Regions from separate parts of the Dorea chungnamensis genome, predicted to be linked through region 2. Evidence: a T-box and tRNA genes for the amino acid it is inferred to sense, from the RefSeq annotation. Region 2 holds a T-box; the other holds one or more tRNA genes.
What was found. A T-box is a leader RNA that pairs with one kind of tRNA and senses whether it is charged. The one in region 2 lies ahead of proS (proline--tRNA ligase), so its partner is inferred to be a tRNA-Pro.
Positions count from the first base shown of each region.

Region 1: it has a tRNA-Pro gene. The T-box ahead of proS (proline--tRNA ligase) is inferred to sense a tRNA for this amino acid. The anticodon was not compared.

Region 1 is NZ_JBDOHT010000005.1:79,119-88,471, reverse strand. It holds gene ABE613_RS06020 (ATP-binding protein) at 1-2,232, opposite strand, end outside; gene yidD (membrane protein insertion efficiency factor YidD) at 2,262-2,711, opposite strand; gene ABE613_RS06010 (hypothetical protein) at 2,772-3,488, opposite strand; gene ABE613_RS06005 (tetratricopeptide repeat protein) at 3,542-4,135, opposite strand; gene ABE613_RS06000 (PRC-barrel domain-containing protein) at 4,245-4,490, opposite strand; gene ABE613_RS05995 (ferredoxin) at 4,620-4,805, opposite strand; gene arcC (carbamate kinase) at 4,867-5,796, opposite strand; gene ABE613_RS05985 (alpha/beta fold hydrolase) at 5,915-6,838, opposite strand; tRNA gene ABE613_RS05980 (tRNA-Pro) at 6,906-6,980, opposite strand; gene ABE613_RS05975 (GntR family transcriptional regulator) at 7,187-7,888, shown strand; gene ABE613_RS05970 (aminopeptidase P family N-terminal domain-containing protein) at 7,991-9,353, opposite strand, start outside.
Region 2 is NZ_JBDOHT010000008.1:114,427-123,779, forward strand. It holds gene ABE613_RS08970 (RluA family pseudouridine synthase) at 104-796, opposite strand; gene ABE613_RS08975 (calcium/sodium antiporter) at 885-1,850, shown strand; T-box leader at 1,940-2,152, shown strand; gene proS (proline--tRNA ligase) at 2,282-3,721, shown strand; gene ABE613_RS08985 (REP-associated tyrosine transposase) at 3,830-4,597, shown strand; gene ABE613_RS08990 (CCA tRNA nucleotidyltransferase) at 4,713-6,032, shown strand; gene ABE613_RS08995 (YutH/CotS family kinase-like spore coat protein) at 6,106-7,149, shown strand; gene ABE613_RS09000 (phospho-sugar mutase) at 7,194-8,924, shown strand; gene hbs (non-specific DNA-binding protein Hbs) at 9,081-9,353, shown strand, end outside.

The DNA of each region.
Region 1 (9,353 bases), on a different contig from region 2:
CGCTTCACCTGGTTTTAGTTTTGCAAGACGCTTTGTCTGCACTTCATCCATATTTGCAGAATCTGCCAGAATCTGCTTATCTGTTGCCTCCACCAGACGAAATGCCACTTTTATATCCGTCAGGGCTACCACATCTGTGGATACTTTTCTTGGAGACTGATCTGCGATCACCAGACCAACTCCATACGAACGGATCTCAGCTAACATGCGTTTTACCAGTCCCTGCGCAATTGCACTCGGATTGGCATCTCCCTGTCCTGCATTCGAATCTGCATCCAGAAGTACATGTGCCTCTTCCAATAAGATGACATTCTTCAGGCCTCCTTCTCCCACATAATTGCTGTTCACATAGGCCAGAATAGAAAGTAACAACAACGAGATGATCAGTGCCTTCTGATCGCTGTTTTCAATCGCTGCCAACTCGATGATCGTTGGCTTTTTCAACATATCTTCAATCGGGATTGAATAATAATTATCAAACAAGTTGACTAGTGAATTCAGGCGGACTACTCCGGCACGCCCGATATTCTTCGCATCCCCGGTGTACCCAATCGCATCAAACGTTTCCTGGAAGCATTTGACAAAGTCTGTGATATTGAATACTTTTCCCATATCATCACTGGTATAGGTATCCAGCCATCGAAAATCCGAATAGCAATTATTAATAGATTCCTCAAATATCTTATCCAGCGGTGTAGACATGGAAACCGCTGCTGCAAATGCTGTCTTAAGTGTAGATTTGTACGTCTCCAACTTCACATTTTTCGGTGGAATAAATGGATTATATACAAACGGTGATATGAAGTTCTTTCCAGGGGTGAATACCTGCAGTTCCGGAATACTCTGCACCAGTGCGCGATATTCATTCTTTGCAGGTTCAATTACAAGGAATGAAATTCCATGGTCTTTCCAGAGACGATCTAACAATCCTACAGAAAAGGTTGTTTTACCAGAGCCAGGAGTTCCTACCACCAACATATGCTTTGCCAGATCTTTTAGGGAGATTCCAATCTTATCTCCCCTCGAAGATGACTTCAGCACACCAATCTCAATATCCCCGGCATTGATAATATTATCGGCATACGTTTTACTGGATTTCCCTGCCTCATTTACCGGAAGTCCGGCAGACACGCGGTCGCTTCCCACCGGAAGACGGAACAATTCACAGGCTTCTTCTGCAGTAATAATATATGGCAGTCGGTAATAGTTCTGACTGAAGTTTCCACTATTCCATATATTCATATCGCGGTCTGCACCTGTCAGAATCTCGTTTACTGCCCATGGTAGCGGATACAGATTGCTGTCCTTTTGCACTTCATCTGCGTAGAGATCCAGAAGCTTCATATTGACCGGTGCTTCTGGATTCGTAATCTGACCATATACACGTGTTGCGATATTCGGCACTGCCTGAGCATCCCCATAGACGAGAATATTATACAAGAACAGAGGGCTGTTGTTCTGTTGTACATAGTAACGGTAATTATCTGCCTGCTTTTGCGCCATAGCAAATGTAACATTAGCCATTCCCATATCCATAACTCCATGTCCCAGAGAATCAACTATCTGAAGCACGTTATTCAACTCCGCCATCTCACCTGCATCAAATACCGTCGGGATCAATTGAACAGATAATGCACAATCCGGATAATGTATCAACGTATTAAGAATATAACTCAGATCTTTTCCGGTATCTGTAATACAATCATACGCATAGCAATAAGGAAGAATCTGGTTCTGAAGATTCTCTATCCGCTCTTCCTTTACCAATGCTTTAACTGCAGTATCTTTTATACGATACATCTCTTTCTGCAACTCTACAGCCGTAACATCCTGATATTCATATTTTTGCAGCTCAACCGTTGATTTAATAATAGAGAGCAGCCCATTTACAAGACGAATCGCGTTCGGTTCTGCCACATCAATCGCACGCACAACGAAATACATCTTCACCCGCGCTTTATACGGCTGATTCTTGACCTCTTCCGTTGTCCAGATCATTTCCAGCGCAATATCCTTATATTGACCCGCAACTGTACTCTCTTCTTTATAATGCTGGTAAATCTCACTTAAAAGCTGTCCCATATCTCGCTTATATTCTGCGACTACAGCATCAACATCCATTCTCTTTCCATCAATAACTGAAATATCCGGGATTGCCGTAATCTCCACTGCTCCCATCGCAACCGCTTCATTGCTCTGTAAATATTCCACTGAAATCTGATTCTCTGTCATACCGTCTTACGCCCTCTCTTCTTATCATTCTACGGATAGTCCACTCCGCAGTTTGGTCCATGGCATCTTCGAAGCCGATTAATACCTTTATGAACACCACGTATCACACCATATTTTTCAACTGCAAGAATCATATATTCCGAACAGCTGGGTTCAAATACACACTGCAGGCGCATCTCATCAGAAGCCTTATTCTGATAGAGATGTACCAGCCAGATAATCGCCCGCTTTGCGATTAACATCATATATATCACACCCATGCCAAAACACAGGCAGACTGTAAATATCACCGGTCTCTGGCTGTCACTGAACAGATACCTTCCTGCGAATCCCCCTGCAATCATTAATATTATGAAACCAATCAATGCAATCCAGAATCTGGTATAATGTATCTCTGGCCGCTTCAAAGGGTTATACGGTGCTTTTGGAATATTTGAATATGCAACTTTTACACCTTCAACATAATATTTTTCTTCCATATTTATATAAAACGGGAGAATTGTGCCAAAGGCACAGTTCTCCCCCTTCTCCCTATGTAATTAATATTTTGCAAATTTACGTTCACGAAGCATTGCTTTCGCAGCCTGAATACTCTGCTCCAATGATTCGTTGTTACGCATAGAAAAACTGAATGAATTACCAGGAACAATAATTTTAAGGCTGTCTACGATATAATTATTCTTCATGATATTTTCACCCTTCTTGATACATCCTGTGCTGGTGATATCGATTTTCTCAACAACCTTCTGCAATGTTGTAAATGAGGTAATATCCTGATAGAAGAAATCCTGCGTCTGCTCCCAGGTATTATCACTGATCGTCTCAAATGTATATGTATAAGCATATAGCTGTGTTGCACTAAAGAAGATCCATGAAACACTGAATCTTGATGATACCGCCACATCATCAATAACTCGCACAAGCACATCGTTAGAATCAAAATCATAGCCGCTCAGAACAATTGGCGGAATCTCATTGATCTCGCTTTCATCCAGACCGATCTTGTCCATCGCTCTTTGCTTCAGATTCAATGAATATAACTTATTCGATACAATCTGCTGATACTGATTCATGGTCATCTTTGCTCCTCTGGAGCCGACACCGCAGCCACATCCGGCATACAGATTCATAAAGAAGTCAATTACATTCTTCTGCTCTTCCGTCTTTCCTTTCTTCATATTCTCCAATCTTGCCTTCTGCTCTGCAACTGCTGCTGTTCCTCCTAACGCATAGCCAATCATTTCTGCACATCCCATAATTGTGCCCTCCTCTTTTTTTCTTTTAGTTTTTTATTCTCATTCGTAAATAACTATAAATCTGCCGGACGATCCACGCCTAATACACCATATAACTGATCTACATCATATGGTGATAATCCGTACGCCTCTGCCTGTGCCAGCATATCCTGCCAGTTTGGTGTTGTATTCAAATATTTTCTCTTATAGTAATCATATTTGATATACGCCCAAAAATAATAATAGATTCCCAACGGTTCAATCATCGTTGCTGCCTGAATATACTCCTCAATCTTATTGATTGTAGGACGCTGCTGTACAAATGCTTTCTTTCCTTTTAATAAACACACGGCAGCATAAAAAAATGTCTCTGAATTATCAAAATTATCCTCCATTGCTTTTTCAAATGCTTCCAGTGCCTTATCGTACAGCTTAAGCTTCAGATAACACATCGCAATTGATGTATTCAATTGCTGATCATCCGGATAATCGGCCAATGCTTTTCGGTATGCTCCTGCATATTTATTCACCTCCGGCATCGGCATAGAATATACACTGTTGAATGTTGAGATTGTAATCGGTTTGTGACAAAAATCACAGACCGTCTGACTTGTTGTGACGCGTGCCCCACATCCTGGGCAGGCCATTTCTATTACCTGACTCGCCATATCTTTTCCTTTCTTTTTCACGTTAATACACTAATGTAATTATTATAGCATATAATTGTCATATTTTGATATAAAACTATGAAATATGTCAAAAAAAGTTCTATAAATGTTATTTTTTTCTTTCTTCATGTATCTCAACCAGAATAATATCTGGCCCAATCTTTTTGATACATTTAAAAGGAATAATATATTCTGACCCATCACATAAAAAGCCACAGATCTTTCCTGCCTTTGGAATCACCAGTGCTTCGATACATCCATTACACTCATCTATAATCAGATCTACCACGTACCCTAGTTTTTTGCAATCACATGCATTAATCACTTCTTTATTCTCCAATTCACACAGACGCATATCCACACCACCCATATTCAAACCGCAGATTCTGCCATCGTCACCTTCTTTGTCACCATAACAAAACCCGCATCCACTACTTACTTGTAGTATATGCGGGTTTTCATATTCTGGACTATCCGAATCCAGCTATTCATCAATATCTATGACATTTACTGGACATCCATCTCTTGCTTCAATTGCTGTACTTTCGTATTCTGGTGCTACATCTGTGTATGCCTCTGCAACTCCGTCATCATTAAACCGGAATACTTCCGGGCAGGCAGCAACACAGGCACCACATGAGATACATCCATCATTTACTCTGGCTTTCATGGGTCATTCCTCCTTATATTTTTCAAGTAGTATGTCCCATTTTTATCCAAATATTCGCCTGTTATCTGATCAATGTTCCGGTCTTTCCTTTTAATGCATCTTTTAATTTATCAAAAGATGTGATCAACGCACTTCTTCCTTCTCTCTTTTCAATAAATTCTACGGATGCACTGAGTTTTGGAAGCATATTGTATTCTCCGAAATGGCCTTCTTCCATGTACTGCTTTGCCTGTTCCAGATTGATCTCTCCCAGCTCCTCTTCGTTTTCTCTGCCCATATTGATCTTAACCTTCTCGACACTGGTCAAAATAATCAATTCATCTGCATCAACTTCTTCTGCCATCTTACCTGCAGTTAAGTCTTTCTCAATGACAGCACTTGCACCTTTCAGATGATGATCCTGTTCCAGGACAGGAATTCCACCTCCGCCACAGGCAATTACAATCTGATCCGCATCTAAAAGAGCTTTAATCGCATCAATCTCTACTATGCTTACTGGATTCGGGGCAGATACGATACGACGATAACCTTTTCCCGGCTCTTCCACAACATAATTTCCTTTTTTGCGCTCTTCATTCGCTTCTTCCACGTTCATATAACGGCCTAATATCTTGGTTGGTGTATAGAAAGCCTCATCGTATGGATCTACGATTACCTGTGTAAGTATTGTACTGACAGTTCTGTAAATTCCTCGGTTCAACAATTCTTCACGAATTCCATTCTGAAGGTCATACCCGACATATCCTTGACTCATTGCAGAACATACAGACATTGGTGCTGCTGTATAATCTTGATGTACTTTTCCAAATTCATTCATCGCTGTATGGATCATTCCAACCTGTGGTGCATTACTGTGAGTAATAGCTACCTGATAACCAGCTTCGATCAGATCTGCGATTACTTTTGCTGTCTTCTTCACTGCTTCTTTCTGCTCTGGCAGCGTTGTACCAAGGGCACGGTGTCCTAATGCAACTACAACTCTTTTTTTCATAATCTATACCTCTGCTTTTCTTTATTTTTCTGATAAAAGATGAGATAAAAAAATTATAGTATTTTTCTATGTAAATTGCAACGTCTGAATTCTGTGAAAAACTGATTTTCTGTCTGTTTTACAGATTCTTATTCATAAATGCTACAATTCCGTCTTCTACTTCATCCTTTATATCTGAATAATTATGGATTTCGTGCCGATAGCCAGAGTATAACTTTGTCTCAACCTTATGACCTGTCTCATACAGCCAGTTGCTGACTTCACATACCCCTTTTCCATACATTCCAACCGGGTCTTCATTTCCGGCAATATTGTATATCGGAAGTTTCGCCGGAACTTTTTCTGCCCACTCTTTTCCAGTGATTACCAACATCATCTGGACAAAATATAACAAAGACTGGTTTGTTGTTGGTTTTGTAAATGCATCGAACGGATCCATTGCATGATCTTCTTGCACATATGGATCTGAGCAGATCCATTCATTCCCGAGCTTAATTTCGCCACATCTCTCACACATCCATCCCATTAATGCTCCTGCATAAGATGGGTCAGATTCTTTTCCTTTTCCCTCAGCTACGACCTGCTTCAACACTTTTTCTGACTCTTCTGCTCCCGGAAATACTCCTGCAGTTCCGCACAACGTTACGCCTGCCAACTCATCACCATACTTTGCAATAAAATCTCTTGCTATGAATGACCCCATACTATGACCGTATATAAAATATGGCAGTTCTGGATACATCTTACATACCATTTCCTTCAACGTATGCTCATCTTCCATCATGGTATGACATCCCTTGTCGCCCCAGTCGCCCCAGGTATCATTCTCCAATGCCGTCTTTCCATGTCCAACATGATCATCTGCAGCTACAATATATCCGGCATCCAGAAACTTCACAATCATGTGCAGGTATCTTCTTGAGTGCTCACCAAATCCATGGATGATCTGTACAATCCCTTTTGGCCTGGCAGCAGGAACATATACCCAGCCATAGACCTCATCCCGCTCATTAAAAGACTGAAATTTTACTTCATGTAACATATAACATACCTCCTTTAATATTGTTTTTTAATTTATCATTGACATCCCGTGGCATAAAAAAATAAAATCGGGGTAACAGGATTCGAACCTGCGACCTCACGGCCCCCAGCCGTGCGCTCTAACCAAACTGAGCCATACCCCGATATAATCATTCTACCCAATTAAAATCTATAATGCAAGCACTAATTTCCCATTTATCTGCCATCGGATTTTAAATCTCTGAAAATGAAAAATAATAAAAAAATATGTATATAAATTCTATTTATTCCCACTTTTTTATGATATTATATAAATATGAATTTATATACTTTTTCAAGTATACATTTTTACAAAAGGATTATTGTCACTATGAAAAACATTATTCATCATAAGACGCTGCGGGAACAGGTCGCAGACGCCGTACGAAAAAAAATATTACATCATGAACTTGAACCTGGTATGCGGATTACTGAATCTGAACTTGCTACTCAATTTGGAGTCAGTCATGGCCCTGTTCGCGAAGCACTTCGCCAATTGGAACAGGAAGGATTGATTGAATATACGCGAAATGTTGGCTGTTCTGTACGCAACGTTTCTCTTTCAGATGTCATCGAAGCTCTTCTGATTCGCGGAACCTATGAACTTTCTGCTGCTCGTGCATGTGCCGGCACCATCTCCGATGCAGCCTTCAAAGAGATGGAGGATGTATTAGAATCCATGAAGAATATGGATGATTCCGACTATACAGAATCAATTATTTACGATAATGAGTTTCACAAAATCTTGATTAACGAAGCGCATATGCCATATCTCGTCAGCGCTTGGAACGCATTAGATTTTGTATCATTCTTTTCTTTCTATTGTCAAGTAGATGATTGTTCAAAAGTAACCGGAAAGCAATACAAAGTACACAAAGAACTTTTTGACATCTATGCTACAAAAGATTGCCATGCAATCTGTGATATTATATATTCACATTATAAGCTTTCGATTGATAAGATGTTGCGGGATAATCACATGTGTGAAAAAGATTTCCCATTTTCTTTCGATATTATTAACCCGCATATATAATCATGTATCATTTTGCAGTCTTTATCATATGTATAAAAAGTACTGGAGTGCATTGTTCAACACAACGCACTCCAGTACTTTTTATATATAAGGCCATTTGGATTAGATTGCTCTGGTATACTTCGCAAGCCATTCCTTTTCTTCATCATTCAGATATGGAGAAATGGTATCATATACTTTCTTATGGTAATCATTTAAGAGCTTCTTATCTTCTGCTGTCATGATATCAGGATTGATTGCATCCAGATCCATTGGAATCAGTGTAATCGCATCAAAATACATAAACTGTCCATATTCGTTCTTCTCACCCTTACAGCAGAGAAGTTCGTTCTCCAGACGAATACCATGAGAGCCCTCGATATAAATTCCCGGCTCATCTGTAATAACCATACCTTCACGCAACACCTCTGTCTCGCCCTTACGATATCTCCAACGGAAACCAGCAGGTCCTTCATGGATGTTCAGAAGGTATCCCACACCATGTCCGGTTCCATGATTGAAGTTCATATTACGATCCCAGAATGGTTTTCTTGACAGGATATCAAGTACCATACCTGTACATCCTTCCAGGAACTTCGCACTGCCAAGCTGAAGGTTACTGATTGCAACTAAAGTAAAGTCGTCTTTCATCTGCTGTGTTACTTCACCAAGCGCATAAGTTCTTGTAACATCTGTAGAACCTTCCCAGAATCCTGCACCCGTATCAGTCAGGAAGAAGCTTCCTTCTTTCAGCTCAACATCAGTCTCTGGTGATGATGTGTAGTGAACGATCGCACCATGTTCACCATAAGAAGCAATCGGCTCAAAGCTTGGGCGGATAAAGTTGCCCATCTCAGCACGGAGTTCATCCAGTTTTTCTGTAGCACTCATCTCTGTGATCTTCATCTTGCCCACATTTTCTTTCAACCATTTCATGAATCTTACATGCGCAACACTGTCTTTGATCTGTGCTTTACGGATATTTTCAATCTCTACCGGATTCTTCATTGCTTTCATAAGAATCGCCGGATTTCTCTCTTCTACTCTCTTAACATTTTCCGGAATATTATTATACAGAGCATAATTTAACTTACTTGGGTCAACCATAACTACCGTATTCTCATCCAACGTACGGATATCTTCATAGATATCATTATATGGATGGAGGTTGACATTCAGTTCTGCCAGCGAAGCTTTGATATCATCATCCAGCTTACTCTCATCAACATAGAGTTCCATGCAGTCCATCTTAATAATGGCATAAGATAAAAGTAACGGGAAGAATTCAATATCATCACCACGGATATTCAGTGTCCAGCAGATGTCATCCAATGTCGTGAGCACATGTGCATTTGCTCCGGCTTTCTCCATCTCCTCGCGAGTCCTCTTAAGCTTATCTGCTGCGGATTCGCCTGCATACTCAATTCCAAGAGAAAATGCAGGTGCTTTGGAAAGTTCCGGACGATCTTCCCAGATCAGATCGATC
Region 2 (9,353 bases):
AAGGATAAAAGAAGAGGGAGTGCTCCCTCTTCTTTTTTGATGAATTTGGGACGGGGGTTTTTTCAATTTCCTCCGTCCCAAATTAAAATAACCCTGTCCCTTTTTATAATTCAAAATGTAGGAGTTTGTGTGTTTTAGGATGCTGAAATTCTAGTTTATAGGCACACAGACAGATTTCTTGCCATTCGTTCCGTTCGCTGCAATGGGGATTATACTTGGTGTCCCCGATGATAGGACAGCCGATATTGGCTAATTGTACACGAATCTGGTGATGGCGGCCGGTATCCAGATGGATGTCAAGTTCAGTTGGGGACGGGGGAAAATTCAAATTCCTCCGTCCCAAATTAAAATAACCCTGTCCCTTTTGGATGATTTTGTAGGAGAGTCTGGCAATTTTTGCCCCTTTTGTGTTGGCGGTGCAAATTTTGGAGGTGTTGGTTTTTGTATCTTTTATCATGTAATTTTCTAGCTTGCCTTCATCTTGAGGGGGGCATCCGTCGACAAGGGCACGATAATATTTGCCAAATCCCTGGGAAGTGAGTTGTTTGTTTAGTTCTTTTGCGGCAAATGGAGTCTTGGCAAATACAAGAATTCCTTTAACTGGCTGGTCTAAGCGGTGAATTACTGCGAGGTAGGGTTCTCCTTGGGAAGGATTGGATTGATATATGTGATTTTTTAATAAATTTACCATATCGGGACTGCCGATTCGTTTGCTTTGAGTTGCGATTCCGTGGGGTTTTACGCATACAAGGATATGGGAATCTTCGTATAATATTTCCAGAGTATTTGCTGCCATATATAATTCTCCTTGACTTTGATTCTTTTCGCTCTTATCATTTAACCATAGTGTGAAAGAATATGCAAATGAAACGAGGAAGAATGTTATGGATTATATATTGTTGATAGTAGGGTTTGTTCTGCTGATTAAGGGCGCGGATTTTTTTGTGGATGGAAGTTCGAGCGTTGCAAAAATACTGAAAGTTCCAACGATTATTATTGGACTTACTGTTGTGGCTTTTGGAACCAGTATGCCGGAACTATCGGTCAGCGTCACGGCAGCAATACAGGGGAGTAATGATCTGGCGGTTAGTAATGTTTTGGGGTCAAATATATTCAATCTTCTGGTAGTGCTTGGCTGTTGCGCGTTAGTGAATCCAGTGCAGGCAAAATGGTCTTTGCTAAAGAAAGAATTTCCTTTCTCGATTTTTATCGCGGTAATTTTGCTTTTGCTGGATTCGGATTTTTCCATTGCAAAAGTTTTAAGCGGAGAAGGGACTTTTGTTCTTGGAAGATGGGGCGGACTTTTATTTCTGATATTATTTGCTGTATTTCTCTATGCGACGGTAAGAGATGCTCTTGCGTCAAGAAATGAAGTGTCTGAAGTGGAAGAGGATTATAAAGTGATGAGTCCGATGAAAAGTGCATTATATATAATCGGAGGGCTTGCTGGGATTGCGCTGGGTGGCGATCTGGTTGTAGACAGTGCTTGTAATATTGCTGAAACATTCGGGCTTAGTCAGACCTTTATTGGCTTGACAATTGTGGCCCTTGGAACCTCTCTGCCGGAATTAGTGACTTCTATGGTTGCGGCAGGGAAAGGCGAAAATGATCTTGCAGTGGGAAATGTGGTTGGCTCGAATATATTTAATATATTGCTGATTTTAGGAATATCTTCTGTGATCACACCGATTACATTGGATGTTACAGCGGTTTATGATACCGTCTTGTTAATTGTAGCAAGTTTGATCGTTTATTTTTCGGCAATCAGCAAGCGAGAGATTCGAAGAACAGAGGGAGCTTTGTTTTTGATTGCCTATCTGGCGTTTTTTGTGTATATTTTGATTCGATAGTGGCATGTTTTGTCTTGACAAATAAAAAACAATGGATTAAAATTACGTTTAATCGAATAACCTGCTGGCAATGATGGTTGCAGAAGGCAGGATGGGTGAAGAAGAGGAATAGTAATTACGGATGCAATTCTACAGAGAGGGAATCCTTTGGCTGAAAGATTCTTGTATTGATAAGTAATGAACCTACCTTGGAGCCCCTGTATGAAAGTACAGCGTGACACTAGCGTTAATGGTGGTGAGAGAGAGCTGCGAGAGGGTCGCAGTTAACTAGGGTGGTACCGCCGAGCTTTTCGGTCCCTTTGATGGGAACGAGAAGCCCGGTGTTTTTTGTTTTATTTAAAGTCAAAACATTTGACAAAGAGCAGATTGGTTCCCGGCTAAAATTATCGTGGGGCAAGGGCCCTGCTGGAAAAGAAAAGGAGAAGAGAAACATGGCAAAGGAAAAATTAGTAAAAAATATCACACCACGTGATGAAAATTTTGCACAATGGTACACAGATGTTGTTCGTGAAGCACAACTGTGTGATTATTCAAGCGTGAAAGGATGCTTGAATTATCTGCCAAATGGTTATGCAATCTGGGAACTGATTCAGGCAGATCTGGACAGACGTTTTAAAGAGACAGGTGTGGAAAATGTATATCTACCAACCTTGATTCCGGAAAGTTTGCTGGAAAAGGAGGCTGAACATATCGAAGGATTTGCACCGGAAGTTGCCTGGGTAACTCATGGCGGTATGGAAAGATTGCAGGAAAGAATGTGTATTCGTCCTACATCTGAGACGTTGTTCTGTGATTTGTGGGCTAAGACAGTTCGTTCTTATAGAGATTTACCAAAAGTATGGAATCAGTGGAATTCTGTTCTTCGTTGGGAAAAGACAACAAGACCGTTTTTACGTTCAAGAGAATTCCTGTGGCAGGAAGGCCATACTCTTCATGCAACCTATGAGGAAGCTGAAGAAAGAACCATCCAGATGTGGCAGGTATATAAAGACTGCTATGCTGAGACGTTGGCAATGCCTTTCGTAGCAGGAAGAAAAGCGGAACATGAAAAATTTGCAGGTGCACAGGATACCTACACAATCGAAGCGCTGATGCATGATGGAAAAGCACTACAGTCCGCGACCAGCCATTTCTTCGGAAGTGGATTCCCAGATGCATTTGGCATTAAATATGTGGATAAGAATAATCAGCTTCACAGTTGTTACGAGACTTCCTGGGGATGGTCTACCAGAAGTATCGGCGGCCTGATCATGGTACATGGTGATGACGATGGATTGGTTCTTCCTCCACACGTTGCACCAGTTGAATGCCGTATTATTCCAATTGCACAGCACAAAGAAGGCGTGCTTGACAGAGCATTTGCACTGCTGGATGAATTGAAAAAAGCCGGTTATAGAGTGAAGATTGATGATTCTGATAAGAGTACTGGATGGAAATTCTCTGAGCAGGAAATCCTTGGTATTCCTACCCGTATTGAGATTGGTCCAAAGGATATTGAGAAGAACCAGGTTGTAGTCGTACGTCGTGATAACCGTGAGAAGATTGTAGTATCTCTGGACGAAATTGCCACAAAATTACGTGACATCTTAGAGCAAGAACAGCAGGATATGTATGACAGAGCAAATGACTTCTTACAGAGCCATATTGATACAGCAACAACGATGGACGAAATGAAAGAAAAATTCCAGGCAAACCGTGGTTTCGTAAAAGCTTGCTGGTGCGGAGATCCAGAATGCGAAGGTGAAGTAAAATACGTCACAGGTGGAGCTGCGACCAGATGTCTGATCGAAGATGAAGAAATGATTTCAGACAAATGTATCTGGTGCGGAAAACCAGCAAAACACATGGCATATTGGGGCAAATCATACTAAGCTCCTTAGTTGGGGACGGGGGTTTTTTCAATTTCCTCCGTCCCAAATTAAAATATCCGTGTCCCTAATTCGTTTTGTGGTGTCCCTCTTTGCAAAGGAGGGAGAAAAATGCCAAGAAGAGCAAGACAGGAAAGTTCGACCGGAATGTACCATGTAATGGTGCGTGGATTAAATAAAATGCCGGTTTTTAAAGAAAAAGGGGAAAAAACCCGTATCATCAATTTGATTCGAGAGAATCTTTCTGAGTATGAGGTGGCTATTTTAGCATATTGCATAATGCCAAATCATTTTCATATGTTAATCAAAGCTGATTTGAAAGAATTAGCGTCATTTATGGCTAAAGTCTTAGCCGCATTTGCACATTATTATAATTATAAACATCATAGAATTGGATATGTTTTTCAGGACAGATTTAAGAGCCAATGCGTAGAAAAGGAAAGTTATTTTTGGAACTGCCTTCGATATATCCACAGAAATCCGGCGAAAAATGGAAGCGTGAAAGAAATGTTGGATTATAAATACAGTAGTATGTCAGAATTTTACAGAGGAGTTCGAGACATTCTGGATGAGAAGGCTTTTTTGATGGTAAATCAAAAGTTTCACACAAATCAGGATTTCCTTGAATTCCACAGATTTGAGAGTTGGGATATATTTGACGATGTGGATGAGGATATGGAAAAAAACAACATGAGAATTGCAAAGGAAATTCTTGCAGAATACAAGTGGAAATATAATTTGCGGGAGGAAGAATTGTTTAATTATGTGGAGATAAGAAAAGAATATAAAAAAGAACTAATGAAAGTTTTGCAAATATCACAGAAAAAAGTAATGATTATTATGCAAAATATTAGAGGAGGATTAATAGGGACAGGGTAAAATGAAAAAGGGACACGGTTATTTTAATTTGGGACGGAGGAATTTGAAAAAACCCCCGTCCCCATGTTATGATGGTGTATAGATGAATGTGAGGGAGGATGAGATTGTGGGAAACCTGAATATACAATTGCCGACGAATGTAAGGATGATTATTGAGACGTTGCAGGGACATGGATATGAGGCCTATGCTGTTGGTGGATGTGTCAGGGATTCGATTCTCGGCAGAGAACCGGAAGATTGGGACATTACAACGTCTGCTATGCCGCAGGAAACGAAATCTTTGTTTCATAAGACATTTGACACTGGAATCGAACATGGGACGGTCACGGTGCTCCTTGACAAAGAAGGATATGAAGTGACAACGTATAGAATTGATGGCAAATATGAAGATAGCCGTCATCCGAAGGAAGTAACGTTTACGCGAAGTCTGAAAGAAGATTTGCTGCGGAGAGATTTTACGATTAATGCGATGGCTTACAATGACAAAGATGGGCTCGTGGATATCTTTGGCGGTGTGGAGGATTTAAATAAAAAAATAATACGATGTGTGGGAAATGCGAGGGAACGTTTTTCCGAAGATGCACTTAGAATTCTTCGGGGAATTCGATTTGCGGCTCAGCTTGGCTTCTCGATAGAGGAGGAGACGCGGTGCGGGATGCAAGAACTGGCCCCTACGCTTTACAATATCAGCGCAGAGCGGATACAAGTGGAGTTGGTGAAAATGCTCACTTCGGCGCGGCCAGAGTTATTGCGGGACGCATATGATCTTGGTATTACGAAGATATTTTTGCCGGAATTTGACCGTTTAATGGTTACAGAACAAGAGACGCCGCATCATATGTACAATGTGGGAGAGCATACATTACATGCATTGCAGAATGTACGTGCCGATAAGGTGCTGCGATTAACGATGTTGCTGCATGATATGGGAAAGCCGGCGTTAAAAACCATGGATGAAGCAGGTGTGGCGCATTTTAAAAAGCACGCTCTAGAAAGTGAAATTATTGCAAAATCAATATTGAGAAGATTAAAATTTGACAATAATACGATTGGTAAAGTGACGAAATTGGTGCGTTACCATGATTATCGAATGCCTGCAACGGCTAAGAATGTCCGCCGTGCAATGAATATAATCGGAGAGGATCTGTTCCCATATTATATGGAGGTCCGCCGTGCAGATATACTCGCGCAGAGTATGTATCAGAGAGAAGAAAAAGTGAAAAATCTGAATGATATCGAAAAGTTGTATCAGGAAATAGTAGAGACTGGGCAGTGTGTATCATTAAAAAATCTGGCCGTTACAGGAAAGGATTTGATTGAAGCAGGGATGAAACCGGGAAAAGAAATCGGAGATAAATTGAACGAACTGTTGGAAATGGTAATAGAGAATCCTGAATTAAATGGAAAAAACGAACTTTTAAAAAAACTTAAATAAGCTCCTAATCATATTTTATCTTTTTGCATCATACGCTAGAGAGAATATGTAATGTAGAGTGCAGGGGATGGATATGCAGGAGTATGAACAAAGTATATTAGAACAATATGATATTGAAGTCAGCGGCACCCGCAAGACCAGGGGTGCTATTTTATGCGACACAGTTGAAGGAATTCTGTTGCTTAAGGAAGTAAAAGTGTCCAAAAAACGTATTCCTGCGTTATATGAGTTACATGAATATCTTCAGAATCAGGGGTATACACGAACGGATCGGATTGTGCTGACGAAGACGGGGGAATTTCTCTCAGTCTTGGAAGATGGAAGCAGATATGTGTTGAAGCTATGGTTTCGGGGACAGGAATGTGATATTAAGAAACCGTCAGAGCTTTTGGCAGCTTCGGGGAATCTGGCGAAACTGCATACCCTGATGTGTCATAGGATGGAGCATAGTGTGATGCCGGGTGCACATCTTGAAGAGGAGTACCTGAGGCATAATCGAGAATTAAAAAAAGTAAGAAGATTTGTGCGTGGCATCTCTCCCAAGGGGGCGTTTGAATCCTCCTTTTTAAAATATTTTGACCAGATGTATCAATGGGCGGCGATAGCATTAGAGGAATTGGAGAACTCAGATTACGAGAAGCTTTATCAGGAGAGTGTGGAAAATTGCTGTATGACCCATGGGGAATACAATTATCATAATGTCCTGATGCTCTCAGGAAATAATTTTTTGGCAAATGGGAGTTCGGGGAGCGGCAATTATAGAAAAGAGCCCTATGGTATTGCTACAACGAACTTTGAAAAATTTAAACGAGATGTCCAAGTTGAAGATTTGTATTATTTTTTGCGTAAAGTTATGGAAAAGCATGGGTGGAGAGAGAGACTGGGTGATAATATGTTGAATGCATATTCAGCAATCCGCCCACTTACAGATTCAGAGATGGAGTATCTGAAGATTCGGTTGATTTATCCGGAAAAATTCTGGAAAATCGCAAATTCATACTACCATTCAAATAAAGCATGGATATCCACGAAGAGTATTGAAAAACTGGAGCTGGCAATTAGGCAGACAGAAGAAAAGAAGCGATTTTTAGAGGATATATTTTCTTTTCATTTGTAGATTCCTGTTGTATAATAGAATCATTAAGGACAGGAGGTACGACAATGGAATATCGTGAAAATTATGAAGCGTGGTTGAGCAATCCATATTTCGATGAAACTACAAAAGCGGAACTAAAGAGTATTGCAGAGGATGATAAAGAGATCAAAGAGCGTTTTTACAAAGATCTTGAGTTTGGAACTGCCGGACTTCGGGGAATTATCGGTGCAGGAACGAACCGCATGAATATCTATACTGTAAGAAAAGCAACCCAGGGACTTGCCAATTATATTATTAAGAAGGGCGAGCAGGGCAAAGGGGTAGCAATCGCTTATGATTCTCGTCGTATGTCTCCAGAGTTCGCGAACGAGGCAGCTTTGTGCCTGGCGGCAAATGGAATTAAGGCATATGTGTTTGAATCCTTGCGTCCAACACCGGAATTGTCTTACGCAGTGCGTTCTCTGGGCTGTATCGCCGGAATCAATATTACAGCCAGCCACAATCCACCGGAATACAATGGATACAAAGTATACTGGGAAGATGGCGCACAGATTACACCACCTCACGATAAAGGAATTATGGATGAGGTAAAGGCTGTTGTAGATTACAATACTGTTAAGACAATGGATCAGGAAGAAGCAAAGAAGGCTGGCCTGTATCAGGTTATTGGCGCAGATGTAGATGATGGATACATAGCAGAACTGAAGAAACAGGTAATTCATCAGGATTCTATTGATGCGGTCGGAAAGGATCTGAAGATTGTATACAGCCCGCTTCACGGAACTGGCAATATCCCTGCAAGACGTATATTGAAGGAACTGGGATTTGAGAATGTATATGTAGTAAAAGAACAGGAGCTTCCAGACGGTGAATTCCCAACAGTTTCTTATCCGAATCCAGAAGCAGAGGAAGCATTTGAACTGGGATTGAAACTTGCCAGGGAAGTAGATGCAGATCTGGTACTTGCTACAGACCCGGATGCTGACCGTCTTGGCGTGCGTGTAAAGGACAAAGATGGCGTTTATCATACATTGACTGGAAATATGTCCGGCTGCCTGTTGGCAGATTATGAGATTGGACAGCGCAAAGCTCTCCAGGGACTTCCGGATGATGGTTATCTGATCAAGACAATCGTTACCTCCAATCTGGCAGATGCAATCGCGAAGGGATATGATATCGGTCTGATTGAAGTACTGACAGGATTTAAATTCATCGGACAGCAGATCTTAAAATTCGAGACCACAGGTAAGGGAAGCTATCTTTTTGGATTTGAAGAAAGTTACGGATGCCTGATCGGAACTCATGCAAGAGATAAAGACGCAATTGTTGCCACAATGGCATTGTGTGAGGCTGCTGCATATTACAAGACGCAGGGAAAGACTCTGTGGGATGCAATGGTGGACATGTATGATAAATATGGCTACTATAAAGACGACATTCAGTCTATTACGTTAAAAGGAATCGAAGGACTTCAGAAGATTCAGGAGATCCTGGAGACGCTTCGCAAGAACCCACCGACAGAGGTTGGCGGATATAAGGTGCTGAAGGCAAGAGATTATCAGGCTGATACCATCAAAGATATTGCGACTGGCGAAGTAACTACTACTGGCCTTCCAAAGTCTAATGTATTATATTATGATCTGACAGATGATGCATGGCTGTGTGTAAGACCTTCCGGAACAGAGCCAAAAGTAAAATTCTACTATGGAATAAAGGGCACATCTCTGGCAGATGCAGATGAAAAATCAAGCAAACTGGGAGAAGAAGTTTTGTCCATGATTAACACAATGCTTTAAGTTATTAAAAAAGTGTGAAAAACCCTGAAAATACGGGGCAAAACTGAGAAATCACCTTGACATTTACATGGAAAACAGGTATAACTGTAACTAAAGGCGTTTCATTTAAATTGTTATGAAAGTCGCGTTAAATTAGTAGAATTAAATAAATAAGGGATTCTATATGTAAACAAGAGGAGGAAATCATCCATGAACAAAACAGAATTAGTAGCAGCAATCGCTGACCAGGCAGAATTATCAAAGAAGGATTCTGAGAAAGCATTAAAAGCATTTATCGATGTTGTAACAGAAGAATTAAAGAAAGAGCATAAAGTTCAGTTGGTAGGATTCGGAACTTTCGAAGTTAGCAAGAGAGCAGCAAGAGAAGGAAGAAATCCACAGACTGGTAAGACAATGAAGATTGATGCTTGCAAAGCACCAAAATTCAAA